Regions from separate parts of the Aeribacillus sp. FSL M8-0235 genome, predicted to be linked through region 3. Evidence: riboswitches for the same ligand, from Rfam matches in the RefSeq annotation. Region 3 holds a riboswitch; each other region holds the start of a gene.
The links. Region 3 has a riboswitch for S-adenosylmethionine ahead of NSQ71_RS05390 (bifunctional homocysteine S-methyltransferase/methylenetetrahydrofolate reductase). Riboswitches for the same ligand answer to the same signal wherever they lie in the genome.

Region 1 (10,827 bases), 2.1 Mb from region 3:
TAGTCTTCCTTTGTTTCTTGATCTTCAATTGTAAAGCTTGCATTTACATAGGCGAAAATAAGGTTTGCAATCACATTCCCAATATCGAACCCAGCAGGTCCATAAAAAGCAAACTCAGGATCGATTATTTTTGTTGAATCTTCCTTTATAAAAATGGAACCGGTATGAAGGTCGCCGTGGAGGAGGGACTGTGCTTTTGTCATAAAATCAAACTTCAGTTTAGCTGTTTCCAATGCAAGCTTTGAATCATTCCAAATTTCTTCACGGATGAATTCTCTCGTTTCTGGAAATACATCATTTTGCTCACAATCGTAAAAAGGTTCTGTATACACGAGATCTTCTGTTATTTCACATAATTCTGGGTTTGTAAATTTTTGCACCAATGCTTTCTTCTCTTTATGATCGATAACGGCATCTGAAGTAAGCAATAAGGTGTTGACAAGAAACGTTGTAATATGGTCGGCAAACAAAGGAAATTTTTTATGTTTTAAAAGAGCTGTCCTCATAATTTCATGGTCAGATAGATCATCCATCACACAACAATTCATAATCGGATCATACGAATAAACCTTAGGTACAAATCCAGGCGCTAATTCCCCTTGCAGCTTCAATGCTTCGCTTTCAATCCGATTGCGATCTGGCGAAACTTTAAAGGCGTCTGAAATACGCGCAACCGGACCAGCTTGTTTAATAATGACAGACTGGTCGCTATTTTGATCAACGACACGAAATACATAATTTAAGTTGCCATCGCCAATCTCTCGACATTCCAATTCTGCGTTTTGTTCAAAAATATCGAGTTTTTTCTGTACATATTCGATGACATCTTGCTCAGTCATCGTAAAATATGTTGTAAAATCCTTCAAAAAAATTCCCTCCTCTATCTTTGTTTGTCATAAAGTGAAAAAAGAGTCTTTCATAATATCCATTCACAATATGGGGACGACATTATTACAAGACCACTTCGTCACCTGCTTGTAAAAGCCGATTTCGGCAAATGCTCCAAATGGATTCGGATTTCTAGATCCAAAGCAGCCGCCGCATCCATTAAATAGAGGGGGCTGTCTAATAAGTCGATTTTCCGGCTTATAGACGCCCCTTTAATGTTTTAGAAACGTTGATATATCAATGCTTATGATGTTTCGTTTTCAGTGGATTTTGTCTTTCTAAGACAGCCCCTTCCTAAAAATATAAATCTGCATCATTTATTCTTGATTTTCCCCATCCCGCCATAATACTTGATAAATTATCTGTGTTTACTTGGTTTTCAAGTGAAACTATATCCTCTTGTAACATAAGACAAGCCTATTTTTGTGTTGCTCTTTTAGCTGCAAGCTTCTTCGCAAAAATGTGTAAACCTATTAAAACCGGGCCAGCAGCCGCTGTGGTATTTTCATAGTTTCTTTGCATTCAGGAACATTGTTCACTGAGCTGGATGAATTGTGTATCCGAAGAGCAGCAAGTTATATGAAAAAGATGATGTTAAGCTTGCAACTGTGAATGTTTAAAGCCGCTTTTTCATAAATTTTTTGTAAACTTAATTTACTTCTTCTTTTTCGTAAACTGGCACCCAGCCTTCTTCTGTCACAAAGATGCGGATCGCAACAACTTTTCGGTCATCAGCTAATGTGAAATAGTGGCGTCTGCCCTCTGGAACAGAAATAAGGTCTCCCGGATTAAGATGCACTTCAAAAAATTTCCCGTCCTGTCCTTGAATAACAAAAATTCCATGGCCGCTTACAATAAAGCGCACTTCATCATCTGTATGATGATGTTCACGCTGAAAATTTTTCAGCAGCTCTTCAAGGTTTGGCGTATGATCTGCTAAAGAAATGACATCCCAAGCTTTGTAGCCGCGTCTTGCTGAAATATCTTTAATTTCATTTTCAAAAGATTGTAAAATCGTTTGTTTTTCCTCATCATTTAAAAGATATTTCTCTTTTAAATGCTCTGGTAATTTGGCAATATCCCATTGCTCGTAAATAACACCTTGTTGATTTAAAAATGAAATCACTTCCTCTTGATTGCTGATAACTTCGTTTGTTCCTTGAATTTTAATCGTTGTCATGTAAAATACCTCCTTAAAATGTTTAATTATTTAAAGCTCCTGTACTCGCAAGGAGACCGGCTTTTGCTTGAATAAGAGCAAGCTGATACTGAAATAAAAATTCACAAGCTTCTAAAATTTTCTTCGCTTCAAAGCCATCTTTTCCCCATACAGTAATTCCGTGGTTGCGAATAAGAACTGCCCCTTTATCCTCCTTCACGAAATCGCCCAAAGTGCTTGCTAATGTAGGAATATGGGCATAATTATAAATAATCGGAATCTGTAATTCTGCATCTTCCTCCCAGCGGTCAAACGCTTTTATCAGTTCTTGTCCTTGAAATACAATTTTCCCAGCGTCACCATAAAGTTCGGAGATGACATTATTTGCAACCGTATGTACATGCAGGCTGCAGCCGGCTTTGCTTCTTTTATATATTTCGCAATGCAATAGCGTTTCTGCCGAAGGCTTCAGCTGTGTTGCGCCTACAGGATTTCCTTCTCCATCTACAAGCAAAAAATCTTCCTTCGTTTTTTTTCGTTTATCTTTGCCGCTTGCGGTCACAAGAAACTGAAGCGGGGAATCTTGAACTTTTATGGCTAAATTGCCGCTTGTCCCCATAAACCAATCCCTCGCAGCAAGCTCCTCTTTAATCTCCGCAAGCTCATGAACACGAGTTAAAACGACACTCATTTTGCGCCACCTTTTTCTTCTATGAAATTTGTTTTGTTTATTGTCTTCTCTAAAATGTCAATACAGTCGTAAAATGTTTCGAAAGATTGATAAGGAATAGAAAATTCTTGACATTTTTTTGATAAATAATCACGTGCAATAACTGTATCTGCAATCTTCGCGGCTTCTAAATCTGTGACGGAATCCCCGATGATGATGGAATGAGTGTCAGCATTTGCAATTTGCCGAATAATTGTCGGTTTGCAGCACCCACAATTTTGGTTGGGACACTTTTCATCACACGTATAAGGCCAATGAATGGTGATCGTTTCTCCGCTAAAATCCGCTTTATTGCAAAACAGTGCGGTAATAGAATCAAAAGGCTGCAACAGCGGTTTAATAAAAAAATCGATTCCGCCGCTGACAATGTATAAAGGAATGTTCATGTTTTTCGCATAATGAACAAAGTCGTGAAATCCTTCCCTTATTTCTGCAGTTTCTAAAATATAGTGAATGATGTCACCCTTTAAAGAAGATGGAAGAAGTGCAAACATCTTGCCGACTCCTTCCTGAATACTAATCGACTGGGAAAGGACGCCATCCTTCAATTGCTCCCACTCTTTTGGAGCGAAACGCTTCATGATGCTAACGATGTTATCTTTTTTTGTCACCGTTCCATCAAAATCACAAAATATTACTGGCTTCAATTGGACGGTGCCTCCTTCCATCCCCAGAGACGAATTGCTTCTTGTAATTCTATGTCTTCAGCTGCTTCATTAAGGGGAACACCCCGGGAAACAGCGTCAACTGCCTGACGGAAAGCTTTTCCTCCGCCTTTAGCACCTTGCGGGTGACCGTGAACACCGCCTCCTGCATTAATGACACAATCTTTTCCAAAATCATGAATTAAAATGGGAACAAGACCCGGGTGAATGCCAGCAGATGGAACAGGAAAAACTGGTTTTAAAACTGATTCCTTCACCAATTCTTCTTTCACGTTTAAAACTTTGTCACGCTCCAATGCAACGCTGCCATATGGTGAAGGGAACAACGAAAAATCTGCTCCAGCAATTCTTATCAATTTTCCAAGCAATAAGGAATGAGAGAGCCCATATTTTTCGGATGAAGTAAACGATCCGCTAAACGCCGGATGAGCCATAATCGGGAGGGCGATTTCATCATCTTCCCTTAATGCTTGCAGCACATCGAGGCCATATGTAAAAACATTAAATAGCAAAATATCGGCACCTAATTCTTTTGCTTTTCTTGCCTTATCTTTCAATTCAAATGTTTTTCCCGTCAAATTGACCGCATACAAAGTTCGGTGCCCTTTTTCTTGATACACGTTATCAAGAACTTTTTTGCCTTCCTTTATTCTTGTTTCAAATGATGTGAGCGAATTTTCAAAAAGTATTTCGTCATCCTTTACTAAGTCGACGCCCCCGAGAGCCTGCTCCCGCAATTGGGCAAGAAGGTAATCCATATCACGTCCAATTACACCTTTAAAGATGCTCATCACTAACGGTCTGTCGTAAACGCCAAGTTTTTCTCGTAACCCCTGAATTCCAAATCGAGGACCTGGAAAATACCGAAAGATCTCATCGTCAAACTGCAAATCTAGTAATTTTATTTCTCCATCTAGTGATAATTTTCCAAAAGTTGTCGTTAAGATAGCAGGAATGTCTTTAGAAAAGTTTTCTCCCGGAAAGCGAATGTGAAGCTGTGCAATCGTTTTGCCGGAGGATGGATCCTCGCCTGTTTCTTTTATCTCAACCACTTGTCCTTTATGCTTTTTTAACTGCTCTTGCACTAAAAGAGGAAGGTCAGTCCACGAACCTACCGTTAATCCAAGAGCAATGCCTTCTGCTTTTTTTTCTAAATCTTCTCGTTTCGCAATGATTTGGTATACTGCTGTTACGTGACCCATTTTTTCAATCCTCTTCATTCAGATTTTTTTATATAAATAAAACCTCTTCAATAAGAAGAGGTTTTTTGTCAAAACAACTTCTTATCTTTCAACATCTCTGTTGGGAGAATTAGCACCGTGCTCATCATATGAGTCGGTTGCCGGGCTTCATTGGGCTCATCCCTCCACCTGCTCTTGATAAGAGTTTTATTATTAACTTTATAATTCTTATTCGGTTACTTGGATTATGCCACTATCCTTCCCCTCTGTCAACACTTTTTTACATCATATTCGATTCAAATTCGCTTACATTTTTCTGATGGCATGCTACAATTATTTAATGGTGCAGTTTACAATTTGAGGTATTTACCGGAACTTGAGGTTGAGCCAAAACAGGAAAGCCTAAAAAAAGAGGACGAAAAAAGAAGGTACAACATCTTTTTAACGTCTTCCGATCGCATCATGCTAGATTACTAGACTTAGAAAAACTGGTTGAATTACGCAATTATAACGTTACTGGTTATCGTGAGACAATTTGTTTCTTGTACCGTTATTGGTTATGTTGCTTTTTGAATGATCCAGAAGAAGCCTTAAAACAAACGCTAACGTTTAATTTACAGTTTAATGAGCCTTTAAGAAGATCCACCAGAAGCGCTGAAAAGGCCTATTATGCACGGAATAACGAAGAAGCAAACCGAATAGCCAGAGAAAAAGGGTATCCTGGCGCTGGATATAATATCAGCAATAAAAAATTAATTGAATGGTTAGATATAACAGAGGACGAACAACGCCATTTAAGCACGATTATAGATGCGAATGAAAAGCGGAGAAGGAAACAAAAACGCCGGGAAATGGGCGTAAAAAGCCGTGAGGAGTATTTAAAAGAACAGCGCAATAAAACGGATAAGAACTTAGAAAAACTTAGACAAGCAATTGAGTTGAATCCTGATTTCTCGAATTACAAATTAGCTAAATTGCTAGGAATAAGTGAATCGTATGTAAGGAAAGGATGTTATATGTTATTTACTGGAACGGATGATTTAATTAAAAACGAGGATCGATCAATTAAAGAACATGATGTTTTATATTCTAGAATTAAACCTTTATCTTCACAAAAAATGGAAGGGTTAGTGGTGTACTTTCAACCCCATTGATGAAATTAAACCGTTTCTCAACTGAACAATTAATAGAAGTTTCATATAAAGTTAGGGAAATCCACGGTATGGTACACAAATGGATACCAGAGACAGTTATTGATGATACATTTATTAAGCAATATGTTGAATCATTTACTGTTGCCTTTGAACAGGAAATCACTGTACTTCCAAGGACATTTTTACGTGAATTTATATTCGTATTAGACGCTGCAAAAGAGGGGAACGATGTCCATTCTCTTCCATCTTGCCCTTATTGGAATGGGGGCGATACTTTTTTCTGATAATGGAATAAATGCCTGCAGCCTTCATCAAATGCTGAACCCGTTTCAGTCTGACTTTGAGCCATTCTTTTTCAAGCATATGGTGGATCTTCGGTTCTCCGTATCTCTGCTTGCTTTCCGTATGGATTTTTCGTATTCTGTCTGTCAGCTCCCGGTTTTCCGTTTTGTTTTTGATTCTGTTTTTTGTTTGGATTGATAGTAGGTACTTCTCGGCACGCCAAGGACCGTACACATGGTTTTAAGGTCATAATGGTGTCTGGCTCTTATCTCGTCAATCATGGATATAACAGTGGTTTGAATCTACTTCTTTGCGAATATGACCATAGCTTTTTTAAAAATTTCGTTTTCCTCTTTCAGCCGATGCAATTCTTTTTGCAGGTTCAGAAATTCTTTCGGGGTAAAAGAGCCCCCGTCATCCACCTTAACCGGTTTTTGTTTTCTGATCCATTTGTAGAATGTCGTTTCAGACAGGCCATATTCGATCAAGATCTGTTTTACTAGTGTTCCAGTTTGATAAAGCTCAACCACCATTTCCTTAAATTCAGCATGATAACGTTTACGTTTTTCGCTTGTGTTACCTATATCAGGACACATCCCTTCGTTAATATTATATTTCACTAAAGGGTGTCCATGAAACTATACTAGCATCAGTAGTTATATTATTTAAAAAGATTCTTAATCCAATTTCTGTCTGACACATGTAATAAGCTCAACACTCTTGATGCGACTAAGTCAAAATCTTCTTCATTCTTTGCATCCTCATAGTTAAACCAAGTTTCATTGAAATCTTTTATATTTTCTGTGAGTCTATATCGGTAATCTATACCTACATCGTGTGCAGTCACTTTACTTGGCGGAATTTTTTCTCCCCAACTCGTTGTTACTCCTTCAATTGGGCAAATAGCTAAAACTACAACAAAAGATCCACCATAACGATTAAACTGAAAAGTTATTAAGTCAATATTATCTTCATTTTTCCTTCTAAAATGTGGAAATGATCCTTTAAAACCATGTTCTCTTAAATAAGGAACAACAATCTTTTTTAATGCATTAGTCATATTTAGACGGTCATTGGAAGCCATATTTAGTATTCCTCCAAAAATTCATTTTGTCTTTTATATCTTAATTATATATTATTATTAAAAGAAAGGGGTTCCCATGTGATTCAAAACGAACTAGTACACTTAAAATTCACAATTCTAATTTTAGTGACCTCTAGTCTAAATATTATTTACTGTAGATGAGCAATTTTCATAACAATAATTACCATACCAAAAGAGACAAACAGGGTATCCCTTATGCCACATGGAGCTGTTTTTTGACAACATCAATGGGAATATCTTGCTTCGCTGCATGGTAAATGAACTCGACGAGACTATGCCCTTTCTTCGTTCGGAGAAGATCAAGCCCAGTAGAGAAATCCCGGTTGGACTCGACCATACTGTACACATAAGCGAGTTGCACCAAGATCCAATACCGTTTCACCGCCCGACGTTGACGAACGCGGTACCCATCGAGCTTCAGCTGGTCTTTCGCTTGTCGAAAAAAGCATTCGATCGACCAACGCTGGGCATAGTAGCGCAAGATCTCTTCATCGCTTAGCTCCCGGTCGGTGCTCAAGACGCAGTGAAGATGTTCAGGTGTCATCGGCTGATCGGCTTTCCAAGCCAACAACACAACGGCATCATCGAGACCTTTCAGCGCTCCCTCGTAGCGATACACGCGATAACGCTCTTCTCCCACCGTGACGAGATGGGTGTCGTTCGGTTCGATATAGCGGGCAAACTGTTTGGCTTGGATGGCGATGCCTTTTGGATAAAGAACCCGATTCGTCTTGAGCATCGCAATGACGTGGAATCCTTTTTTCAGGCAGGCTTCCACGAGTGTTTTCGATGGGTACCAAGAATCCATCAGCACATAAACAGAACCGTGCACATCCAAAGAAGAAAGCATCTCGATGGCCCATTGACCCTTGCTTTTCCCATCCGCCTTGTCGTAGAGGCGGAACGCAAAGGGAAAAGCCTGGGTCATCGTATGAACCATGAGCCAAACAAGAGAATGTCCCCAGATCGACTTTTTCTCTGTGTGAGAATAGTGCCAATCACACCCTTGAATGGCGTGCGTTGCCCGTGACGAAGGCTTGATTTTTTGGCAAATCGTATCATCGATCGAAACAAAAAGGGGTTGATTTTTCTGTTTGGCGATCCGTTCGACACGATGAAGCATCCATTGCTGGAGTTTGCGAAGCAGCGTCTCTTCATCCCAAGGGCTTTTCGTGAAAAAATGGCTGAGTGTCGTTCGATGATTGGGGTGAAAGCTCCAATGATGAAGATCGGTCAACGTTCCAGAAAAGCCTTTCGTGATCATCGCATCCACGATATGAACGAGATGCTTCATGACAGGTTTTGAAAAATAAAGTGCCAACCCCAACATCGTGAAAAACTTGTGGATTCCTTGATGATGTGCTAATCTATTCATGAGACATGAACCTCCTTGTGTGAATGGTTTGTTGGCACATCTATTCTAACCAAGGAATCGGGTTCATGTCTCCTTTTTTGTTTCGATGTAAATTTATGTTAGTGATTTTGCTCATCTACAGTATATAAATTAAACTCGATTAATAGTTCAAAAGTACTGAATGTTTTATTTACATTAAATTTTTTAGTTATATATTCAATTTTCGCAGTGAAAAATTTATGAATTTCAAAGACCATCGAGGATCGTTCTAGAAATTCTGCTTTCCAACGACTGACCATGACTGGGCTTAATTCATATTTGGCGGCTATTTCATTGATGGTTTGCTCTTCACGCAACACCTTAAGAACCACCTTAGCTTTAAATTCTGCGGTATATCAGTTTCTTTTTTTCATGGTATCATTATAACTTATTTATTACGCTCATGTGTCTCACCTTATGGGAGCATTATAAGTACTCTTAATAGACAAATTGAAAAGACTCAAATATATCTTTATTATTTGGTCTAAGAGGAGGTGTCCAATAAGTTAGAGCGTTTTACTTTTTAACAAAAATAAGGAAATTTATGTGAAAATTAAACATTTGATAGGAGGAACCTATTTTTATGATTAATTTTTGGAATAAAGTTACTAAATACAAAGAAGCACGTTATGCTGCAGGAATGAATTTTGATCTTGAAGAGATAGAACCCTTTTTAAACCATTTATCAAACTCAATTTTAGATTCAGGCTTGACTCAAGAAGAAATCAACATGATTCTATCTGAAATAGATAAAATGAATGAAGACAATGAGATCAAAGAGTTTGGAACTTTCGATGTTATCTATAAAGGAAAGCCATCAAAAATAAGGGTTCAAGCTGAAATCCACATTGAAGATGGGGATAAAGAGTTAGTGCTATATATGTATAGTACTAAAAAATTGGTAGACGTTATAGAAAAGGAAATGCTAAAGGTGGAAGAGCAAAGGGAATTTTAAAGGTGGAAACAATTAAATTTGTTAATTAAAATCTGGATTTAATTTTAGGCTGTCGAGTTTTTCTTGACAGCCCTCCTTTTATCTAGAGTTTTAGTTTAAACATGATTTAGAAAAATTTGAATCGGCTACACTTAACTGGACAATAAAATTAAGGTCAAGTAGACTAAACACCAAATTTGGGTATACTGCTTATTAAATATAAAGGATCCGTTCTAGAAACTTTACGTGGAGTGGCGGGTATGCTAGCCTTGTCGGCGAGACAGATGAACACATCATCTGACTTCCTGGCTGGGAAAGCATGCCCGCAGAGGCTCAATGTCAAGTTTCGTCGCAAACCCACTGTTTTGGTGGTCTACTTCAAACTACCACAGTTAAGGAGAGTTTAAAAATGAGAAACAGATGAACATTCACTGTAGAATTCAAGGCTCAAATGGTCAAGCTTTATGAAAATGGGAAACTAAGAAAAGATATTATTCATGAATATGATTTAACGCCTTCAGCCTCGATATCAGCAATGTACGATGTCCTAAAACTTCCAAGAAGCACCTATTACGACAAAGCAAAAGAGCAAGATCATTCAGAAGATGAACTGGCAGCTACCATACTGGAGATCTTCCAGAAAAGCCGACATAACGATGGTACACGGAAGATTAAACACGAATTAAAGAAGCTTGGCATCACCTCAAGGCGAAGAATTGGTAGAATCATGAAAAAAGCGGGCTTGTATCAAACTATACAGTTGCCCAGTTTAAGCCCCATGTGGATAAATGCAATGAATCAAAAGTGGAAAACGTGTTGAAAAGGGAATTTGACCCACAAGAGGAATTAACAGTTGTAGTTAGCGACTTAACATACGTGAGAGTGAAAAAATGGCATTACATCTGTTTATTTGTCGATCTTTATAATCGAGAAATTATTGGCCATAGTGCAGGTTCCAACAAAGATACCTAACTCGTCTATGAAGCATTGTCGACTGTGAAAGCTGATTTGCAGCAAATTCAATTATTCCACACAAACAGAGGCAACGAATTCAAAAACAAGACCATTGATGAAGCTCTAGATACTTTTCAGATTAATCGATCGTTAAGCATGAAAGGCTGCCCCTATGACAACGCAGTAGCTGAAGCAACCTGTAAAATCATGAAGACCGGGTAAATATTTCGAAAGTGTAGAACAACTCAAAATGGAATTAGATGATTATGTTCATTGGTTTAATCATATTAGAATCCATGGAACGCTAGGGTATTTGAGCCGAATGGAGTATAAAGAGAAACACCTCAAAAAAAGTGTCTAGTTTAGTGTTGACATACCAAAA
Region 2 (10,760 bases), 100 kb from region 3:
AATAGGAATTCCGGTTACTTTGACAAGCGCTGGATGGATGTTGAGCATTGTCAGTTTTTCCTTCACATCGTCGCACGAAACATAATATTTATCAATGTTTTTATGAACCCATACTCGGTGAAGACAAAAATCGGTCAGCACATTAAATGTCGGGATGAACACGCCTGTCCGCGTGCGATATTCAGGAACAACGGAAATAGGAAATGTATTAATGATGATGTCAGGATTTATCTCCCTTACTAGCTGATTCAACTTGCGGTGTCCAAGCTTCAAATACAAATTCATAATGCGTTTGTTAGACATTTTGTCCACACTATAATAAAATAACCGATAAAATTGCTTACCGATGGAAAAACTTTTCAAATATAAATATCTTGTAATTTCTGCCATAATTGGATGAGACTCGCTAATTAAATCAGAAACTTTTACGTTGTTGATTCCCATCTTATGCAAAGACTGCTCCAATGTTTTAGCAACTTGGATATGACCGTTTCCGTAATTTGCCGTTAATATTAATATCTTTGGGTCTTTTAACATTTTATTCACCTCAACTTAAAGCAGCTCAACAATTAGAACGAACTAAAATCAAAATAGTTTCACTTTAAATGTATATTTCCTTTTATAATTTTAGGAGAAAAAAATTAAGAATCCTTTATTATTTTATTACATTTACATTTCACTGGAAATTTTCGTTTTTTTGTTGGTTGCAATAGCTAAAATGACAAATATATGGATTGGGATTTTTTAATGTCCAACAAAAAATAATTCTGCCCGTTTACTCGCATGGTTCATACAAGAATCTTACCGATACGCATTGGTTTAATTGAATTTATGCCGTTTTTCCGGGGATTTTTTAGCTAGCTAATGGGCAGCCAAAGCTGCATGAATAACACCGAGAAGAATAAGATATGCCCTCCGAACAAAGTTTTTCCTTTATCTTTTCTGAACCGTTTTAGCCAAACAAGCTGAAACTCGCTGCAGAGATTCAAATACTTTTTCTTTGCTAAACTTTATTTATGAAAAGCATTGGCAAATTCGTTATTCATGTCTTTCATCCATTGGTATATTTGTTCAAAGCTGATTCCTGCATAAAATGCATCGATCATAATTTGCCGCAGCTCCTCTTTAATTATTTCAATTTTCTCTTCATCCAGCTTTTTCTGCACCATTTTCGATACAAATGTCCCCCGTCCTCTCAGCGTTTCAATCAAGCCTTCTCTTTCCAGCTCTTTATAAGCCTTTGAAACCGTGTTAGGATTAGCGATAATCATGGAAGACATCTCTCTTACAGAGGGCAGTTTATCGCCAGGCTTTAACACACCTTTGATACATAGTTCTTTCATTTTTTTTATGATCTGCTCATATATCGGAGTGGCACTTCTCGGGTCAATTTCAAACATCAAATACCCTTCTTTCTTACAAAAAGGACTCTTTTGTATTATGTGTACTACATTATATAGTACACATAATACAGAAAAGATGCAATCAACATTTTCTGATTCCGCATATAAAAAACGCTGAATGATTTCACTCGTTCGGGGGCTCTTGATCTTAGGGAAATTATGATGTACATAGTCGTATAGCAGCTTTTGCTAGAAGTTTGGCTGATTTCAACAAACTGATCCCGATTTTGTTTTAAAATGTAATCGTTCATTCGCATTGAGCCGAGCTTTTATATCGGTAATAGCGCAATCTGTTGAAAGATATTTTTATTCTATATTTTCGTTTTTATTCCAAAAACCATTCTTTCCTTATGCAAATTTATATATAAGATCAAATCGGCTAAAGAATAAATGAAAAATAATAACTGCAATTAAAGGGCAAGCCTACAATCAGGCTTTGCCCTGGAATTTTAATGATCGAGCAAAATCATCTCATTTTGAAGATGCTGCAGTTGAAGGCGCATGCGGTGAAGCTGCTCCCGCTGCTGGTCATTTGCGCTTAAACTGAGTTTTTCCACTTCTGCAAGCGCATCTTGAAGCTTTTGCTGTGCATTTGTATATTCTTCATCATTGTAATGCTCCTGTTTCAGTCCTTCAATATATTGCTCATTTGCATATTCCAATGCTTGCTGGCAATGTTGAATGCACTCTTCCACGGATTGTCTAGTAGCCAAACAAATCCCCTCCTTGATGAAGAATTTCTTCATCAACTGTATTTTTCGCTATTTCTGCAAGCTCCATCATGAAAAAAGCTGGTAAATTCTTATTTGAGATTGGTTTGGCAATCATGGTAAAATGTCTTGATAGTATATCGAAACAGGAGGAGTAGGAATTGGCGAACCACAATCCATTTCCGTATACGAATGACAACAAACGGTATCATACATGGAATTACCATTTACGAAATACATTTGGAGATAAAGTGTTTAAAGTTGCTTTAGACGGAGGATTTGACTGTCCAAACCGCGACGGTACGGTAGCACATGGCGGGTGTACGTTTTGCAGTGCCGCAGGGTCGGGCGATTTTGCCGGAAACAGAGCTGATGATCTTGTTACGCAATTTCACGACATTAGAAGCAAAATGCATGAGAAATGGAAAAACGGAAAGTATATTGCTTACTTTCAGGCATTTACAAACACTCATGCACCCGTGGAAGTTCTTCGTGAGAAATATGAAACGGTATTAGGTCTCGAAGGAGTTGTCGGTTTGTCCATTGCTACAAGGCCTGACTGTTTGCCTGACGATGTTGTTGATTATTTGGCGGAATTAAATGAGAGGACATATCTTTGGGTTGAATTAGGATTGCAAACCGTTCACCAGCGGACCGCTGATTTAATTAACCGTGCGCACGATTATGAATGTTATGTGGAAGGAGTTAACAAGCTCAGAAAGCACGGAATCCGAGTTTGCACACACATCATAAACGGTCTTCCGCTTGAAACGTACGATATGATGATGGAAACTGCAAAAGAAGTTGCTAAGCTGGATGTTCAAGGAATTAAAATTCATCTGCTCCATTTGTTAAAAGGTACACCGATGGTTAAGCAATATGAAAAAGGGATGGTGCGCTTTTTATCCTTTGATGAATATGTACAATTAGTTTGCGATCAGCTAGAGGTACTGCCTCCCGAAATGATCGTTCATCGCATTACAGGCGACGGTCCGATCGATTTAATGATAGGGCCGATGTGGAGCGTTAACAAATGGGAAGTGCTGAATGCCATTGATGCCGAACTCGAAAAACGAAACAGCTACCAAGGGAAGTATTATACAAAAGATCGAGTGATGTCAAAATGAACCTCATTCGCATTCTTCCATTTGCAAAAAAATTGATGGCTTCCGCTGTCCAAAACGGCGATATCGTTATTGATGCAACAGTCGGGAACGGACATGATACCGTCTTTTTAGCTCAACTCGTTGGCGAACAAGGTCATGTGTTTGGATATGATATTCAAAAACAAGCGCTTGAAGAGACAAAAAAACGATTGAAGGAATCCGGTTTAATCGACCGTGTTACTTTGTTTCATTCCAGCCATGATGACATTTTCAATACGATTCCGAAAAAACATCACAATCATATCGCCGGTGCGATGTTTAATCTCGGTTATTTGCCCGGTGGCCAAAAAAACATTGTGACAAAACCAGAATCAACTATTGAAGCAGTAAAGCAGCTTTTATCCATATTAAGACCCGGTGGAATGATCGTGCTGGTCGTTTATCACGGCCATCCGGAAGGAAAACGTGAGAGAGATGAGCTTCTTAAATTTGCCGAACAAATCGATCAACATACTGCTCATGTACTTGAATATCGTTTTTTAAACCAAAAAAATTCCCCTCCGTTTATTGTAGCAATCGAAAATCGAGTAGGAGGGAGCGATTAACTCCCGTCCTCTCACACCACCGTACGTACGGTTCCGTATACGGCGGTTCAATTAAGATAATTGACGCAAGTCTTTATAACTTCCGTGAATAGCTGTTCTCTTTATGCCAGTGGTCACTCCACCCTCCAAGAGATCTCCCACGGGATTCACCGCTTCCTCCCTCAAGTGAGGTACTACGTTTTCTGTGTTCATCATGACTCACTGAATGCCAAGGGCTATTCTCTCTTAATTGTTCGGTCCTTCTTAGTTGTTCTAGACCAACTAATACTATGACCTCTGCTGACTTCTGACTGTTCAGCTATCTATCACTAGATAGGTTACCAAGGTTACTTGGCGTGCCAGCCAGACCTCCCCGGGTAAGAGTGTAATCTTTCCTTCCATCCATCTGCTTCATTTACTCTGTATCACCTTCGGCAGAAAGGGCTTTGTTTTGTCTTGCAAACTCACCCAGTGATACCTAGCCTCATATGAAGTTCGTGTTCCTCAGACCGGAAGTTTGCCGCTCGCTTCCTTCAGATTCCGCGTCACCACGGACACCCTTGCGTTAAGCTAACTGCTACTTCTGCCTTCGCAGCTCGGGACTTTCACCCTATAGATTACACCCATGCCGGGCGCACAAGCAAAATAGCCGGGAATAATATCCCGGCTAGCTTTATCCATCAAGAAGATTTAATCAAATTCCATTTTCGGAACGTTCGATATGCCCTAGCATTCACATAAAAGAAAACGGAGGTTGTTCCTCCTTTTTTTATTAATTTTTTAGCCAGCTTTCCTAAATCTTTATGTACTAATACTTTGTCATCAGATAAATAAATGCCGAGCAATCCGCGGTTAATTAATTTATGAAAATTTTCGTTCGGAATACCTTTTAAATTTTTGTCCGCTTCATGTACAAAATGAGCTAATCGTTCCATCATTTCTGATGTGCTTTCATAAAAACTGCAAAAATTTAAATCGCCCTCCAATTGATCCTCCTCTTGATCAATAAAGTAATCCAATAAAATGTGAAGCCCTTGCACATATGGAAAGTAACCGTCTTTAATTTTTTTGGCAATCGCTTCGTTAAAGCTGGGCTGAAATGCATAGGCGACTAAACAAAAAATGCCCAATGTCGATCCAGCGCAGGCAGAAAATTCATACCACCGCATATCCGGGAGGGAAGATTTATATTGTTCGAACCACTGTACTAGCCTTGGCACTCTTTCCTCTTCTATTACATGCTTATGTACTTGCAGTTCACAATAATATTCGCAAAGCTCCATCAAATAGCCAGCTATAACCGGATAGTTCTCCAATTGGCTCAGCATTCTTTGGCATGTCATGACAAGCTCTTTTAAATATCCGCCGTCATCTTGGTCCTCACGAAATTGGTAGTAATTTTTTAATTCTGCATGAATCGACAGTGCATCCTTCATTGATTGGTGCAGCATGCGGAAATCTTCCGGATCAAAAGAAGTGCTTCTGTCGCATAAATTATCCAAGTAATCGCTAATCGTTTGATAAGCAACGATAAACTCTATGCATTCCTCTATATGAGAGTTCGACAAAAGCGCTAAAATGCTTCCTCCTTCGCAATGAAATGCTTTCGTATTTATGCTTGCAAGCGCCTGCTTTCTCAATTCAGGATTCGGTATTTCCTCAGCCTTTTTTTTCCACCCATCTAAGTAATAATGGACGGTCGGAAGAATTTCCCTATAAACTCTTGACATAAGGCTGATAGGGTGTTCAGGTATACTCAAAGATCAACTCACCTCTTCATTGTAAAATTCCAGTGTTTATGTTAAATGGCTTTCTGTAAATCTCAACGCATCTTGAAAAACAAGTTCTCTTTCCGGTTCATTAAAAATTTCGTGATATAGTCCTTCCCATTCTTTATAGCTCTTTTCCGTGAGATTCAACTGACTATACCATTTTTGAACTGCTGATTTATCAACAATTTTGTCTTCTCCTCCCTGCATGACGAAAAGAGGGACATCTGGAAACTGCGGAAGCTGCTGAAATGCTAGTTCAATGGCATGAAGAAGCTCTCTGTACCAGCGCACAGAAACTTTTCTTACGTAAAGGGAGTCGTTTCTGTTTATGTCTTGAATTTCCTTATTTCTCGTTGCCATCTCAACTGTCAAACCGGAATCAAAGCGTACCCTAGGCGCGAAAATATTTAATCCTTTTGCCAAAAGATCGAGCGCTTTACTCGGTTTTTGCAAAATTCCTAAACATGGCGAAGATAAAATGACCCCGTTTAACGGAATTTTATTTCTCTGCAGCGTACGTATGGCTATTAAACCGCCCATGCTATGCCCCAGCAAAAAAAGCGGCAATTGGAAAGATTGAGCCTCCCTGATCCAACGGTCAACTTCATCAATATATTCATCAAACGATTGGACATGTCCCCGTCTGGAGGATGAATTTCCTTGTCCTGGCAAATCCCCCATGACAACATGGTACCCGTTTGTTTGCCACTTTTTTATCAGCCATTTGTAACGTCCATGATGTTCTAAAGCTCCATGAATGATGACAATCGCAGCTTTAGGACTAGAACTTACCCATTTCCACATAAATTAACTCCTTTCCGAACATGACGGAAAATTTGTTATAATATGAAAAAAAGAAAAGGATGGTTCCCATGGTTATTTATCCATATAAAGACAAAAAACCTATAATTAGCGATTCGGCTTATATAGCTGATTTTGTCACAATCACCGGCGATGTTCAAATAGGAGATGAATCAAGCATTTGGTTTCAGACGGTTATCCGCGGTGACGTCGCCCCAACTATTATTGGAAATCGGGTCAATATTCAAGACCAATGCTGTCTGCACCAGAGCCCAAATAAACCGTTAATTATTGAAGATGATGTAACCGTCGGCCATCAAGTTCTGCTCCATAGTGCGATTGTGCGGAAAGGAGCTCTAATTGGAATGGGTTCGATTATTCTGGATGGAGCAGAAATCGGAAAAGGCGCTTTTATCGGTGCAGGCAGTCTTGTCCCGCCAGGCAAAAAGATACCTGAGAAAACTTTAGCATTCGGAAGACCCGCCAAAGTGATTAGAGAATTAACAGAAGAAGATCTTCAAGATATGGAACGCATCCGTCGCGAGTATATCGAAAAAGCTCAATATTATAAAAATATTGCTCGTATGAACAACATATAAATTGCTTATAAAAACATTTTAAAACTTTCTCTTTCAAATGTCATTCTTTACCGGGCAGCTTCATGTATTTTTAAAATTTTGTAAAATTTTTATTAGATTTGTTGAAGTTTACATAAATATGAGAGAAAATTTTTTTAAGAATTTTTGCTTTTTGAAAAGAGGAACTTTAACATGGGCAGACTGCTGAATCAGCTTTACCAATTTGAGTGCAAGTTGTTCAAACTGATTAATTCGCATTTTGAACGAAAAGGACTGAATGTTTATTTTCGGTATATTACTCATTTAGGAGGGGCTGTTTTTTCAATTGCAACATGTTTAATGCTGATGTTATTTTTTAATGAACCTGTAAAAACTGTTGCCTTGGCAAGTTCAGCTGCTCTTTTTTTCAGTCATATTCCGGTTTTCATTGTGAAAAGAATTTATCCACGCAGACGGCCTTATCTTACATTATTTGAAACAAAAGTGTTAGAAAATCCGTTAACTGACCATTCATTTCCTTCTGGACATACGACAGCTGTATTTTCAGTGGCAACACCATTTTTGCTCTTTTTTCCAGCCTTAACATGGATTTTGCTTCCTCTCGCATTCAGTGTGGCACTATCAAGAATTTTTCTTGGCCTACACTACCCTTCAGATGTGCTGGCGGGAATAGTTCTAGGAGCTTCAGCAGGCACCATCTGTTTTGTCGCATTCGGACCATAAAAGCAAAAAGGTGTCTAATGCATGCATCGCATTGGACACCTTTTTTATTTTACAAATATTGATGAGCCTGTTCGCGCAAAGCTTCCGCTTTATCTGTGCGTTCCCATGGCAAATCTAGATCGTTGCGTCCGAAATGACCGTAAGCAGCTGTCTGTTTGTAAATCGGGCGGCGCAAGTCAAGCATTTTTATAATGCCAGCTGGGCGCAAATCAAAGTTATTGCGAATTAATTCAACTAAAACATCTTCGCTTACTTTGCCAGTACCGAACGTATCAACAGAAATAGAGACAGGTTTCGCTACACCAATTGCATAGGCCAGCTGAACCTCGCATTTGTCTGCAAGTCCGGCTGCGACAATATTTTTCGCTACATAACGAGCCGCATAAGCTGCAGATCGGTCTACCTTCGTCGGATCTTTTCCTGAGAAAGCTCCTCCGCCATGGCGCGCATAGCCTCCGTAAGTATCGACAATGATTTTTCGTCCCGTTAATCCTGCATCTCCTTGTGGTCCGCCAATAACGAAACGTCCGGTAGGGTTGATGAAATATTTTGTTTCTTCATCGATCAGTTCTTTTGGAACAACCGGATCAATTACTTTTTCTTTAATATCCTGCTTAATTTGTTCTAAAGTTGCCTCCGGATGGTGTTGAGTCGATATGACAATTGTGTCAATTCTAACCGGCTGTTCATTTTCATCATATTCTACCGTAACTTGCGTCTTTCCGTCCGGACGCAAATAAGGAATTTCTTCGCTTTTTCTAACTTCTGTAAGCCGGCGTGAAAGCTTATGGGCAATGGAAATCGGGAGAGGCATTAATTCCTTCGTTTCATTGCATGCAAAACCGAACATTAACCCTTGATCTCCAGCGCCAATCGCTTCAATTTCTTCATCAGTCATTTGTCCTTCTCGCGCTTCTAAAGCTTTATCCACCCCTGCAGCAATATCGGGTGATTGCTCATCAATTGATGTTAAAACAGCACAAGTTTCAGCATCAAAACCGTATTTAGCTCTCGTATAGCCGATCTCTTTGACCGTTTCTCGCACAATTTTTGGTATATCCACATACGTGCTTGTCGTAATTTCTCCACTGACTAATACAAGTCCGGTGGTGACAGATGTTTCGCAAGCTACACGTGCGTTCGGATCTTTTTCTAAAATGGCATCTAAAATCGCATCTGAAATTTGGTCGCAAATTTTGTCCGGATGCCCTTCCGTTACGGATTCAGATGTAAACAGACGGCGCTTTTTTGTCATTTACTGCTTCCTCCTCAAACTTAAAATGATGTTTATGGAGTGCTACACTCCTTGACATTGACACGGAACTCATTCCCTCACCACTGTTGTAAACATATCAAAATTGCGTACGATAAGAAAAACTTGGCTAAACGAGATTTCTCTTATACATAGAAAAAACCTTCCCTGCCAGAGGAAAGGTTGTTATAAACATCATTGCCTTTCACTCTTATCGTTCAAGGATATAACCTTGCATCAGGTTAGCACCATTGCTCGTCTATGAATATGGAATTCTTTCGCATCATGTTGTATGTCCATAGAATACCGGGATTTTGAAAGCCATATTCTACTGTCTTCTTTCAACGAGCCGGTTGCTGGGCTTCATAGGGCCTGTCCCTCCGCCAACTCGGGATAAGAGTATCCGTTCAAATGTATATCATACAGGAGCAAAAAAGTACTTGTCAACAATAAATAAAGCTTCTCTGTAATTTTCCAAATCATCTGATATCCATTATTTCAGGATCAGCTGATCAATCATGATTCGTATGATGCCCAAAAATGAAGGCAAAATATATAGTAAAAACATTATTTTCAAAAATCGATAAATAGGATGGATTATTTTTTCGAATGTGTTATACTATTTCTATAAAACCATTTCAAATATGCAAAAAAAGGATGGTATGTATATGAATATTGTAGATGTATCAAATGAATTAGCTTCGTTGATCAGCGGACCAAATGCATATCATAATTTACCAGTCGCACGACTTGTAGAAAAAGTTTTAGCTAGGAAAGAAGGTTTTTTAACAAATACAGGTGCAGTTTCGGTTACAACAGGCAAATATACCGGCCGGTCACCAGAAGATAAATTCATCGTTGAAGAAGATTCTGTCAAGCATTTAATTGATTGGGGACCCGTCAACAAGCCAATTTCATCAGAAGTTTTTGAAAAACTGTACTTAAAAGTCATACAATATTTAAAAAATAGAGATGAAATTTATGTTTTTAACGGATTTGCCGGAGCTGACAAAAAATATCGTCTTCCAATTCAAGTGGTCAATGAATTGGCGTGGCAAAATTTATTTGCTCGCCAACTGTTTATCCGTCCGAAAAGCCAAGACGATTTAAAGGAGCATAAAAATCCGTTTACGATTGTTTCCGCTCCTTCCTTTAAAGCAGATCCAGCTGTGGATGGAACGAACTCAGAAGCATTTATCATTATTTCTTTTGAAAAGAGAATAATCCTGATCGGCGGAACTGAATATGCAGGCGAGATGAAAAAGTCTATCTTTTCCGTCATGAACTTCCTGCTTCCAGAAAGAGATATATTTTCAATGCACTGCTCCGCCAATGTCGGTCAAGAAGGCGATGTCGCGCTCTTTTTCGGTTTATCGGGAACAGGCAAAACAACACTTTCCGCCGATCCAAAACGCCGATTAATTGGTGATGATGAACACGGCTGGTCTTCATCTGGTATTTTTAATATTGAAGGCGGCTGTTATGCAAAATGCATCGGTTTGTCTGAAGAAAAAGAACCTCAAATTTATAACGCGATTCGATTCGGTTCCGTTTTGGAAAACGTTGTGGTTGATGAATCGACACGAATTCCTGATTATGACAACTCCTTATTAACAGAAAACACCCGTGCGGCTTATCCAATTGAAGCGATTGACAATATTGCTAAACCGAGCATTGCGGGTCACCCTAACACAATTATTTTTTTAACAGCTGATGCGTTCGGTGTTCTACCGCCAATAAGCAAATTAACGAAAGAACAGGCTATGTATCATTTCTTAAGCGGTTATACGAGCAAGCTTGCTGGAACGGAAAGGGGTATTACTTCCCCTAA
Region 3 (10,827 bases):
GAGGCCAATCCGGTGTTGAATATTTTTCTGCAGCGCGCTTTGCAATCTCCGCTGCTTTTTTATTTATTTCAAAAGCAAGGTGCCCCAAGTTATATTCCTCGAGGACGATGCTTGTACCGCCAAACGTATTTGTCTCGATAATATCAGCACCTGCTTCAAGGTACGCTTCATGAATACGGACAATCGTTTCAGGGGAAGTGATGTTTAAATATTCGTTGCATCCTTCATATTCTTCACCGCCAAAATCTTTCGCAGATAATTCTGCAGCTTGAATCATTGTTCCCATGGCTCCGTCTAGTATTAGAATTTTTTTCTCCAGCTGTTCCTTTATGTTATACATGGGAAATCTTCCTTTCTCGTTTTGCCTTTTCTTTTTCATGAATGTATTCCGTCAGCTCGACTGTCATTTCATAATGCAAAAACGGAGTGATTAAGTAAATGCCGTTAAACAGGTCAAATGCTGCGTCAATAAGCGATTTTGCAATGGCAAGTCCTTCTCGTTTTCCCTTTTCTTTATCATTGCCTGCTTTTTGCATCTGTTCGCGAATCGAATCGGACAATTTAATGCCTGGCACTTCGTTATGAATAAATTCAGCGTTGCGGCTGCTTATTAACGGCATAATCCCGAGATATATCGGAACATTCAGATGTTTTGTTGCTTCATATACTTCTTCGATCAGCTTCTCCGAATAGAGCGGCTGCGTAATAAAATAATCGGCTCCGCAGCTGATTTTTTTCTCAAGTCTCTGAACTGCGCGATCAAGATGTCTTACGTTCGGGTTGAAGGCGGCGGCTACAGTAAAGTTTGTTTTTTGACCAAGTGATTTTCCAGAGTATGACAAACCTTCATTAAATTGCTTAATTAAACTGATTAAATCAAACGATGATAAATCATAGACAGAGGTTGCACCCGGAAAATCACCGATTTTGGACGGGTCGCCGGTGACCGCTAAAATATCGTGCAGGCCAAGCGTATGCAGCCCCATTAAATGGGATTGAATGCCGATTAAATTTCTGTCACGACATGTTAAATGAACGAGCGGGCGAAGCTGGAAACGGCTTTTCACAATTTTTGCGCAAGCAACATTGCTGATTCTTGGTGTAGCAAGGGAATTATCCGCAAGCGTAATTGCATCAATCCCCGCTTTTTTCAACGCTTTTGCTCCTGTTAAAAATTTTTCCAAGCCGAGCGTTTTCGGCGGGTCCAATTCTACAATCACTGAGCGTCTGTTTTTTGCAATATCTGGGAGAGGAGTTTCTTGACTTTCTTTCATAGGTAAAACATGAATTGGAACATTTCGTTCTTTTACTTCTTTCTCTGTGACAGGAGGGAGGTTTGATACAGCTTCAGCCATTGCCCGAATATGTTTCGGCGCGGTTCCGCAGCATCCGCCGAGAAGCCGGACACCTTGTTTTCGGAATTGAAGAGCCGCTTCATAAAAATAGTGTTCATCTGATTCATAAACTAATCTTCCGTTTTCATACCTTGGCAGGCTGCCGTTTGGAAAAGCGGATAAAAAGGCATGTTCAAACAGCGGCACTTCTTCCAGAGATTGCAGCATATGATAAGGGCCTAAACGGCAATTGAGGCCGACAATATCTGCACCAAGTTCTTCAAGCATTTTCAAACCGTCTGCCAATCTTGTTCCATTTTGAAAGACGCCTTGTTCGTGCAAAGAAACATTTGTGATAATGGGCAAATCCGTTTCTTTTCTAGCTATTTGCAAAACGGTTTTCAGTTCTTCCAAGTCGTAATAGGTTTCTAAAATAATGCCATCTACGTTTTCGGATAAAAGGACATGAAGCTGCTCACGAAAATTTTCGGCAATGTCAGATAGCGTGAAGGCGCTTTTTTGAAACGAACGGATGCCGCCGATTGTTCCGATGACATACCCTTTGTTTTCCGCTTTTTGTAACGCCCTCTTTGCAAGTTCAACCCCTTTTTGGTTGATGATCTTTATATCATCTTCCAGCCCATATCTGGCAAGCTTTATGCGATTGGCGCCGTATGTATTTGTTTGAATAACAGTTGCGCCTGCGTCTAAATAGGCTGAATGAATCCGTTCTATTTCTTCCGGTTTTGAAACGTTTAGCTCATCAAAGCATCTGTCTATTCCGAATGAGTATAGTAGAGTCCCCATTGCTCCGTCGGCAATTAATATATGATTCTGTAAATCTTGTAAAAGCCCCATAAAAAGTCCTCCAATCAAATGAAATAGGCGCCTGCAAGGAGGCGAACACCTATATAAAAAAGAAAAGCCTTCTAAGAAGAAGACTTTTTCTTGAACATTTTCCCCTTCTTCTTATCTTCCGAGCGCAAATTTACGCATCGCTGGATTTAGCACCTTGGTACCCAAAGTTTTTGGGTAATCCGGTTGCTGAAGGTTCATCGGGCCAGTCCCTCCGCTTCTCTTGATAAGAACGCTTTACCGTATGAAATTTTAAAACAACGGATTAATCCTAATTTAACGAATTTTATCAAAATAATCAATATAAAGTTTCAATTTTTAACAGGACGAAGCTAGCGAAAATTAATAAACTGTACGTCGATCGGCAAATCGGCGCTTTTCACAGCTGCAATCACTTTTTGTAAATCGTCCTTGCTTTTGCCGCTTACCCGGATTTGATCGTCTTGAATTTGGCTTTTTACTTTCAGCCCGGTATTTTTGATCAGCGCATTGATCTTTTTCCCGTGTTCTTTGTCAATTCCGTTAACAAGTTTAGCTCTTTGTCTGACAGTGCCTCCTGAAGCCTTTTCGATTTTTCCGTACTGAATGTTTTTGGTAGCGACACCGCGTTTAATCATTTTGCTTACTAATACATCTTTTAGTTGATTCAGTTTATATTCATCGTCAGAGATTAGCACAAGCTCATCTTTTTCTAGGGATATATCGCTTTTAGATCCTTTGAAATCATATCTGTTTACAATTTCTTTTTTCGCCATTTGAATGGAATTGTTCACTTCGGCAATATCCACTTTTGAGACGATGTCAAATGAATTCTCCTTAGCCAACTTTTTACCTCCAATAACGTTATTTACATTCATTATAGTGAATGTCGTTCAGTTGAACAACTCTTTTAGGGGTTCCTCGCAAATTAAATGAAAAAACCGTTACTTAAAGCAACGGTAAGGAAAATAATAGCTGGCAGAAGTTTAAGTGCGCTTAAATAAAATTATGCTAAAGATGTTGCTTTGGAACATTTAGGGGAAAGAAAGTTTTGTAAGTTTTTTACTGCTTCGAGCGAATCTTCTCCTTCAGCGCTGATGACTACATGACCTTCTAAAAAGGCGGAAAAACCGAGCATGCTTAAAACGCTTTTCGCATTTAATTGGAGCTTTTTTGTTTGGAATAAAATGTAGCTGTTAAATTTGATCGCTTCATGGACAAGGGAAATGACATATTCCGGCTCCATCTCTTTTGTAAGATACACGGAAATTTCATGTTTCTTCATTGTGTCACCTCTTGTATACTTGTTTTACAATATCTTACATTAATAAAGGATAGATTCCCATATGTTTGTCATTTCCTCTTACATATAAAAAATGACCTCCGCTTTCGAATATGGAAACGTTCTGGATTTCTCTGTTTTTTAATGAAATGAATGGTCTAATCAAATTGAAAGTTATTGCCCCACCCATGTTTTATTAGACAAAAATGAAAACAAAAGCTAGAGAAAAGATGCATACTGTAAGATAAGAAAGCGTCTTTTTCTTTCAGAACGTCCGGATAGAAGAGGTGGAAGACTCGCCTTTAGAGATATTTCAAAAAAAGAAAAAGCCCGACAGGCGGGCATTATAAATGATCCGTTTTCTTTGAGTATTGCCGTTTTCCAAGCTCTCGATTTTTTTCCTTCAATAGATTTTTTTCGTGTCGTTTTGCATTGTTGTCTACAGCTTTTTTATCATTATCGCTTGTTTTGGACATTCAGGAAGCTCCTTTCAATACTGTTATATACTTATGATTTCCATGAAGCTTCTTGAATATGTTTATTTAGAAAAAATACAGCAAGGGTGCCGGGGCCAGAGTGTGCACCAATGACAGCACCGATCGTATGGATGATAATTTCTTTTGGATGAAACGTTTCTTCAATTAATTGTTTTAATTCGAGAGCTGCTTCTTCATCATCACCATGGCTGATGGCGATTGTCTGTTCACTCAATCCGTCTCCACGCTCTTCCATCAGCTCAAGAATTCTCCGGTAAAGCTTCTTTTTCCCGCGGATTTTTTCCAGCGGGATCAGCTTTCCTTCTTCGACATGCAAAAGCGGCTTGATATTTAGCAGTCCGCCAACAAACGCAGATGTTTTGCTGATTCTCCCGCCGCGAGCCAAATATTCCAGGCGATCAACTGTAAAAATGTGCTCCATATGACTGCAATACTCTTTTACTGCATTTGCCATTTGTTCTAAATCAAGTCCTTGTTTTGCTAATTGAATGGTGTAGCGGACAGCAAGTCCATACCCAAGTGAAGCACATTTCGAATCGATAATTTGCAGTTTCCAATTCGGATATTTTTCAAGCAATTGCTGCTGAACCATAACGGCAGTTTGATATGTACCGGACAATTCGGAAGAAAAGGCAATATACAGCGCCGGCTGATTGTCTTTCACCAGCTTTTCAAATTGATTGGTGATTGTTTCCGGTGATGCTTGTGATGTTTTAGCAACGTTTCCAGCTCTCATATAGTCGTAAACTTCTTTTGGTTTGATTGTCAATTGATCCTCATAGTCCTTCTCGCCAAGGTGGACACGAAGAGGGATGAAAGAAACGCCTTGATCGTTTAAAAAAGAGACAGGCAGATCACAAGCACTATCAGCGATAATGTGAATATTCATTAATCACACCTACTTTTTTTCATTTACATATAGTCTATCTTGATCACAAATAGAAAACAATACAATTTGCAAACTGAAAATTTAAAAAAGAAGGACAAAAAAAGAAAAAATGGACGAAACAAGAGGAGCTCGTTTCGTCCATTTCATATTTATTCCTTGTTCAAAATGTGCCGTACAATCGGCATTCTGGATGGTGTTATGCCTGCTCGATTTTTTCTCGATGCAGATGCTGTACAAAGATTGGTCTGTTCAAATTCGATCTGTTCATTATAAAAACAGCCCTTAAAAGGATTCGAAAATGAACGGAAGGGCATTATCCTTCGAAGCTTGCTTCGTTATTGACTCTTGCTTCTGATTCGGCAAACGTCATACGGTATGGAAACTTTTCATCATGTTTTTTGACAGCACCTTGCTCAATGAATCGTTTCGATTTATTCCGTTTGCCCAAGTTTGAATCCCCCTTTTGATCATTGACGAAATGAGTTCGTCAATTATAGGGTATCCCTTTTTAAACATCTAAATCCTTGTCAATTGTTGTGAGGTGTAAAAAGATAATCGAACTTTTGGACTTTTGCAAAGATTAAAGGGACAGCAATTCCTTTAAAAATTTTGCAACTCCGTCTTCTTCATTTGTCAGCGTAATTTCATCAGCAATCTCTTTGAGCGGCTCAATTCCGTTTCCCATTGCAACGCCTAATCCCGCATATTCGATCATTTCCAAATCATTGTCTTCGTCGCCAAAAGCGATAATTTGCTCTCGAGGAATATTGTAAAATTCGGCGATTTTTTGCAATCCGACTGCTTTATTAATGCCTGCTCGGATAATTTCAATAACATGCCACGGGTGAGCCCAGCTTCTGTGGTCTACAACTTCCGCATGAACTTCATTTAAATAATGGCGAATCCGCTTGACATTTTCTTCGTCTGAATGGATTAACATGCTTGTGACATCGCGATTTAAAACAGCTTTTAAGTTGCCGATTTCAATTTTCGGATTTCCTATACTGAAAATATCCAACCATTGTTCATTATGGTAATGAAAATAAACATGATCAAGCACTTCTGCTAAAATGTTATGGACTTGATGCTGTTCGGCGATTTCTACAATCTCTTTTACAACAGATACATCAAGGGTTGTATGATGAAATCCCCAGGATTCATCCAGCGGATGATGGACAAAGGCTCCGTTAAAATTGACAATCGGGGTTTTTAAATTTAATTCTTCGTAATACATTTTGCTCGAGCGGAACGGCCTTCCTGTTGAAATGCATATGATATGCCCTTCTTCTTGTGCTTTTTGCAAAACATTTTTTGTAAAAGGAGAAATCGTTTTGTCATCTTTCAGCAATGTGCCGTCTAAATCCAATGCGATTAAATGTTTTTTGGCCATAATCTCTCCTCATTTTTTGTTTTTATTTAGTGTATCTTTTTTCCATCTTTTTTGTCCACATGTTAAACTAATTTTAGCAAAAAAATAATGAAAGGAGCATCCTAATTGAAGGTCATTGTTGAGCATACGATGGCGGACAATATCCCTGTACTGCATGTATGCAAAGAAGATTTTATAAAAGATGAGCTGCCGCTTGTTGTGTTTATCCATGGATTTACGAGCGCAAAAGAGCATAATTTGCACATTGCCTATCTTTTGGCGGAAAAAGGTTTACGAGTAGTATTGCCTGATGCGAAATTTCACGGAGAGAGGGATGAGAATCTTTCAGAGGCTGACTTAAATTTAAATTTTTGGAATATTGTTATCAGTTCTGTTAAAGAGCTCGAAAAAATAAAAAATTATTTTTTTGAAAAAGAATTGATTGACGGGAAAAATATAGGGGTAGCGGGAACTTCCATGGGCGGTGTTGCTACACTTGGAGCGCTCACTCAATATCCGTGGATCAAAGCTGCTGTCAGTTTAATGGGCAGCCCAAATTATCAGGAATTTTTCAAATATCTTGTGGACTCCTATCAAAAAGCAGGCTATACCTTTCCGTTGTCTGAAGAAGAAATTCAGCAGCAATTCGATGCGTTGTATGAGTATGATTTATCCGTACATAAAGAAGCGTTATGCAACCGCCCCCTTTTGTTTTGGCACGGGATGAAGGATCAAGTTGTACCATTCGCTCCTACTTATCAATTTTATGAAGAGATAAAGCCGTTGTATGCTGACAATCCGGAACATTTGGCATTTATTGCGGAAAAGGATGCAGGGCATAAGGTGTCTCGAAAAGGGGTGCTAGAAACGGTTGAATGGTTTGTACGGCATTTGAGGTAGAAAATTTTTAATGTGACATTAACTTCGATATAATGTAATTAACGAATATAAGAGGAGTGGATCGAAATGGATGAAGCGCTGAAGGAAAATATAATGGGTGCTCTTGAACAAGTTATTGACCCAGAACTCGGCATTGACATTGTCAATTTAGGATTAATATATGATTTGGAACTGAACGATGAAGGAGTCCTCAAAGTAACTATGACATTGACGGCAATGGGATGCCCCCTTGCTGGAACAATTGTTCAACAAGTAAAAGCTGCGCTTGACGGAATTCCGGAAATCAAAGATGTCGATGTCAACATCGTTTGGAATCCACCTTGGACGAAGGACCGCATGTCCAGATACGCAAAAATTGCCTTGGGTATTCAATAAAAACTTGTGCAGACTGGCGGAAAAGGCCAGTCTTTTTTTTATGCAAATGTTTTATCAATTTGGCTGCAAGTGTCATTATGTTTTTATTTTCGTCTTTATCGCTTCTTTTGTTTATCTCTCACCATAATGGAGCTTTTATCCCGAAACATAATTTGCATTTTTTCTTCAGCATGGCATATCCGGATAATTTGCAAGGGATTCCCTGCTCTCTACTACATTAAGAATCCTTGTTTTTGAACAGAAAAATTATAAATATACAATTGATTTTATTTTTATACAGTATTATAATGGTAACTAATTTAACGGAATGAATTGAAGGTGATTGAGGTTGAATATAGGAATTATCGGGGCAACAGGATATGGCGGTGTGGAACTTTATCGAATTTTAGCCAATCATCGGTATGTCGAAAACATTCATTTATATACATCTTCAGCAGAAAAAAAGAGCTATATTGACGAATATCCGCATTTATCCCATATAAAAGAAAATGAACTAAAACCGCTAGAGCCGGATCAAATAAAAGAAGAAAATGATGTTGTTTTTCTTGCGACGCCGTCGGGGATATCGGCTTCACTGACGCCGGAATTGCTTGACGATCAATTGAAAATCATCGACTTATCAGGCGATTTAAGGTTAAAAAACAGTGATGATTATGAAAAATGGTATAAAAAAGCACCAGCGCCTGAAATGCTTTTGCAGGAAGCGGTATACGGCTTGACAGAGCTGTATCGTGAGGATATTAAGAACGCTAAAATTTTGGCGAATCCTGGGTGCTATCCAACTGCAACCTTGCTTGGCCTAGCACCGCTTGTGCGGGGAAAAATCGTCAAAGAGAACTCGATCATTGTTGATGCAAAATCGGGTGTTTCAGGTGCAGGTCGAAACGCGTCGCTTGCTACAAGCTTTGTTGAAATACAAGATAATTTCAAAATTTATAAAGTACATCAGCATCAGCACATACCGGAAATTGAACAGGAGCTTCATAAGTGGGACGAGAAAGTCGGCTTCATTTCGTTCAGCACCCACTTAGTGCCGATGACAAGAGGGATTATGGCGACAATGTATATTGAATTATTAGAAGAATGGAATACTTCAAAATTAGTAGATTTATATGAATCGTTTTATAAACATTCACCATTTGTGAGAGTGCGTACAAACGGAACGTTCCCAAGCACAAAGGAAGTGTACGGCTCGAATTATTGTGATATCGGTCTTGCATTTGATCAAAGAACAAGTCGGTTGACAGTCGTATCTGTCATTGACAATTTGATGAAAGGCGCTGCAGGGCAGGCAGTGCAAAATTTCAACATTATGTCAGGATTCCAAGAAAATGAAGGACTAAACTTTTTGCCAGTATATCCATAACATCAAGGAGGACTTCTAGTGACAACCAAAATAAGAAAAATAGACAACGGTTCAATTACAACACCGAAAGGCTTTTATGCAGGCGGCTATGAAGCGCACATCCGCTACACTCATAAAAAAGACATCGGCATCATTTATAGTGACGTTTCAGCAACAGCTGCAGCTGTTTACACACAAAACGTTGTGCAAGCTGCCCCAATTTTTGTGACAAAAGAGAGCATTGCAAAGGAAAACAAAATTCAAGCGGTGATTGTCAACAGCGGCAACGCCAATGCCTGTACGGGCGAAAAAGGTTTAAGCGATGCATACGCAATGCGGAAATGGACGGCTGAAAAGCTTGGAATTGCAGATCATCTTGTGGCTGTCGCTTCAACAGGAGTAATTGGCGAATATTTAAACATGGAAAAAGTCCAAGAGGGGATCAACAATATTGAATATGAACGTTCATCAGCAGGAGCCAAAAGCTTTGCCGAGGCTATTTTGACAACAGATACGTGTGAAAAGACTGCCTGCTATCAATTTGAAATCGAGGGAAAACAGGTGACCATCGGCGGAGCAGCAAAAGGATCGGGGATGATTCATCCCAACATGGCGACAATGCTCGGGTTTTTGACGACAGATGCGAATATCGATGAAAAATCGCTGCAGCAAGCTTTCCGAGAAGTTATCGATGAAACGTTTAATCAAATAACCGTTGACGGCGATACATCAACAAATGATATGGTGCTTGTTTTAGCAAACGGAAAAGCTGAACACTCAATGCTGACGGAAGAGCATCCAGATTGGCCTGTTTTTAAAGAGGCGTTGAGAAAAGTAAGCGAAGATTTAGCAAAGCAAATTGCCAGAGACGGTGAAGGTGCGACAAAATTGATTGAAGTTTCTGTTAATGGGGCTAAATCAAAGCAGGAAGCGAACATCATTGCCAAGACGATTGTCGGATCCTCCCTCGTCAAAACTGCAATATATGGAAAAGATGCGAACTGGGGAAGAATCTTGTGCGCCGCCGGCTACAGCGGAGCGGAATTCGATCCGAATCAAATGGAAGTGTATCTCGGCCATATCTTATTATTTAAAAACGGATTGCCAGTTTCATTTTCGGAACAAGAAGCGATCCAATATTTGGATCAGGAAATCGTAGAAATCAAGGTAATGTTAAATAATGGTGAAGCACAAGGAAAAGCATGGGGATGTGATTTAACATATGAGTATGTCAAAATCAATGCAAGTTACCGGACATGATAAACCGATTGTTGTCATTAAGCTTGGCGGCAGCATGCTGGAACAGCTGTCAGAAAGCTTTTTAGACAGCATAAAAGAACTGTTAACTACGAAACGGGTCATTATCGTCCACGGTGGAGGACCGGACATTAACAATATGTTGACAAAATTAAATGTAAAAAGCGAGTTTTACAACGGCATGCGTAAAACGACAAAAGAAGTGCTTGAAATTGCAGAAATGGTTCTTTCAGGAAAAATTAACAAACAGCTTACGGCTCTGTTGACACAAAAAAATGTGAAAGCGATCGGTCTTTCAGGCACTGATGGTCAGCTAATTGTCTCGTCATTTTTAGATGAAGAAAATCTTGGCTTTGTCGGCAAAGTCGAGCAGATTAATGATGAACTATTGCGTTCGCTGCTAATTCTTGACTATGTTCCAGTCATTGCCCCGATCGGCATAACGGCGGATGGGCAAAAATTAAATATCAACGCAGATCTGGCTGCTAGTGCAATTGCTGAAAAAATAAATGCGGAACAGCTGCTGTTTGTGACGAATGTTCCGGGAATTTTACATGACGGCAAGCTTATTGAAGAAGCGACGGAAACGATGATCGAAAAACTTATTGAACAGAAGGTTATTTACGGCGGGATGATTCCGAAAGTACAGGCGGCTTTAGATGCGCTTTCTGATCAGCTTGAGCATGTGATGATTGTGAGCGGCAACGACCGTATTTTTAAGGAAGGGAAAATGATCGGGACGAAA

Region 1: it holds a riboswitch for S-adenosylmethionine, as region 3 does, so the genes downstream of both, NSQ71_RS15795 (2,3-diketo-5-methylthiopentyl-1-phosphate enolase) here and NSQ71_RS05390 (bifunctional homocysteine S-methyltransferase/methylenetetrahydrofolate reductase) in region 3, are expected to answer to the same signal.
Region 2: it holds a riboswitch for S-adenosylmethionine, as region 3 does, so the genes downstream of both, metK (methionine adenosyltransferase) here and NSQ71_RS05390 (bifunctional homocysteine S-methyltransferase/methylenetetrahydrofolate reductase) in region 3, are expected to answer to the same signal.

What each region holds. Positions count from the first base shown of each region.
Region 1 covers NZ_JBBOBW010000001.1:3,222,151-3,232,977, forward strand. Annotated here, with positions in the region: gene mtnK (S-methyl-5-thioribose kinase) at 1-866, opposite strand, end outside; gene NSQ71_RS15780 (1,2-dihydroxy-3-keto-5-methylthiopentene dioxygenase) at 1,538-2,068, opposite strand; gene NSQ71_RS15785 (methylthioribulose 1-phosphate dehydratase) at 2,091-2,738, opposite strand; gene NSQ71_RS15790 (2-hydroxy-3-keto-5-methylthiopentenyl-1-phosphate phosphatase) at 2,735-3,424, opposite strand; gene NSQ71_RS15795 (2,3-diketo-5-methylthiopentyl-1-phosphate enolase) at 3,421-4,644, opposite strand; SAM riboswitch class I at 4,723-4,828, opposite strand; gene NSQ71_RS15800 (hypothetical protein) at 5,193-5,777, shown strand; gene NSQ71_RS15805 (BREX system ATP-binding domain-containing protein) at 5,777-6,061, shown strand; gene NSQ71_RS18605 (IS3 family transposase) at 5,970-6,293, opposite strand; gene NSQ71_RS15810 (transposase) at 6,362-6,679, opposite strand; gene NSQ71_RS15815 (DUF4304 domain-containing protein) at 6,721-7,143, opposite strand; gene NSQ71_RS15820 (IS701 family transposase) at 7,358-8,539, opposite strand; partial or broken gene NSQ71_RS15825 (helix-turn-helix domain-containing protein) at 8,638-8,901, opposite strand; gene NSQ71_RS15830 (hypothetical protein) at 9,141-9,512, shown strand; gene NSQ71_RS18610 (IS3 family transposase) at 9,943-10,311, shown strand; gene NSQ71_RS18615 (hypothetical protein) at 10,305-10,463, shown strand; partial or broken gene NSQ71_RS18620 (IS3 family transposase) at 10,678-10,806, shown strand.
Region 2 covers NZ_JBBOBW010000001.1:981,574-992,333, reverse strand. Annotated here, with positions in the region: gene NSQ71_RS04995 (diglucosyl diacylglycerol synthase) at 1-537, opposite strand, end outside; gene NSQ71_RS04990 (GntR family transcriptional regulator) at 1,011-1,400, opposite strand; gene NSQ71_RS04985 (YtzC family protein) at 1,853-2,116, opposite strand; gene NSQ71_RS04980 (TIGR01212 family radical SAM protein) at 2,275-3,240, shown strand; gene NSQ71_RS04975 (class I SAM-dependent methyltransferase) at 3,237-3,824, shown strand; gene NSQ71_RS04970 (tetraprenyl-beta-curcumene synthase family protein) at 4,484-5,563, opposite strand; gene NSQ71_RS04965 (alpha/beta hydrolase) at 5,600-6,379, opposite strand; gene NSQ71_RS04960 (gamma carbonic anhydrase) at 6,448-6,975, shown strand; gene NSQ71_RS04955 (phosphatase PAP2 family protein) at 7,147-7,677, shown strand; gene metK (methionine adenosyltransferase) at 7,727-8,932, opposite strand; SAM riboswitch class I at 9,138-9,329, opposite strand; gene pckA (phosphoenolpyruvate carboxykinase (ATP)) at 9,598-10,760, shown strand, end outside.
Region 3 covers NZ_JBBOBW010000001.1:1,084,106-1,094,932, forward strand. Annotated here, with positions in the region: gene metH (methionine synthase) at 1-340, opposite strand, end outside; gene NSQ71_RS05390 (bifunctional homocysteine S-methyltransferase/methylenetetrahydrofolate reductase) at 333-2,192, opposite strand; SAM riboswitch class I at 2,301-2,422, opposite strand; gene NSQ71_RS05395 (YajQ family cyclic di-GMP-binding protein) at 2,522-3,013, opposite strand; gene NSQ71_RS05400 (HPr family phosphocarrier protein) at 3,175-3,453, opposite strand; gene NSQ71_RS05405 (DUF3941 domain-containing protein) at 3,795-3,926, opposite strand; gene NSQ71_RS05410 (DegV family protein) at 3,958-4,836, opposite strand; gene NSQ71_RS05415 (competence protein) at 5,150-5,284, opposite strand; gene NSQ71_RS05420 (Cof-type HAD-IIB family hydrolase) at 5,417-6,226, opposite strand; gene NSQ71_RS05425 (alpha/beta fold hydrolase) at 6,356-7,105, shown strand; gene NSQ71_RS05430 (metal-sulfur cluster assembly factor) at 7,172-7,480, shown strand; gene argC (N-acetyl-gamma-glutamyl-phosphate reductase) at 7,809-8,846, shown strand; gene argJ (bifunctional ornithine acetyltransferase/N-acetylglutamate synthase) at 8,865-10,085, shown strand; gene argB (acetylglutamate kinase) at 10,048-10,827, shown strand, end outside.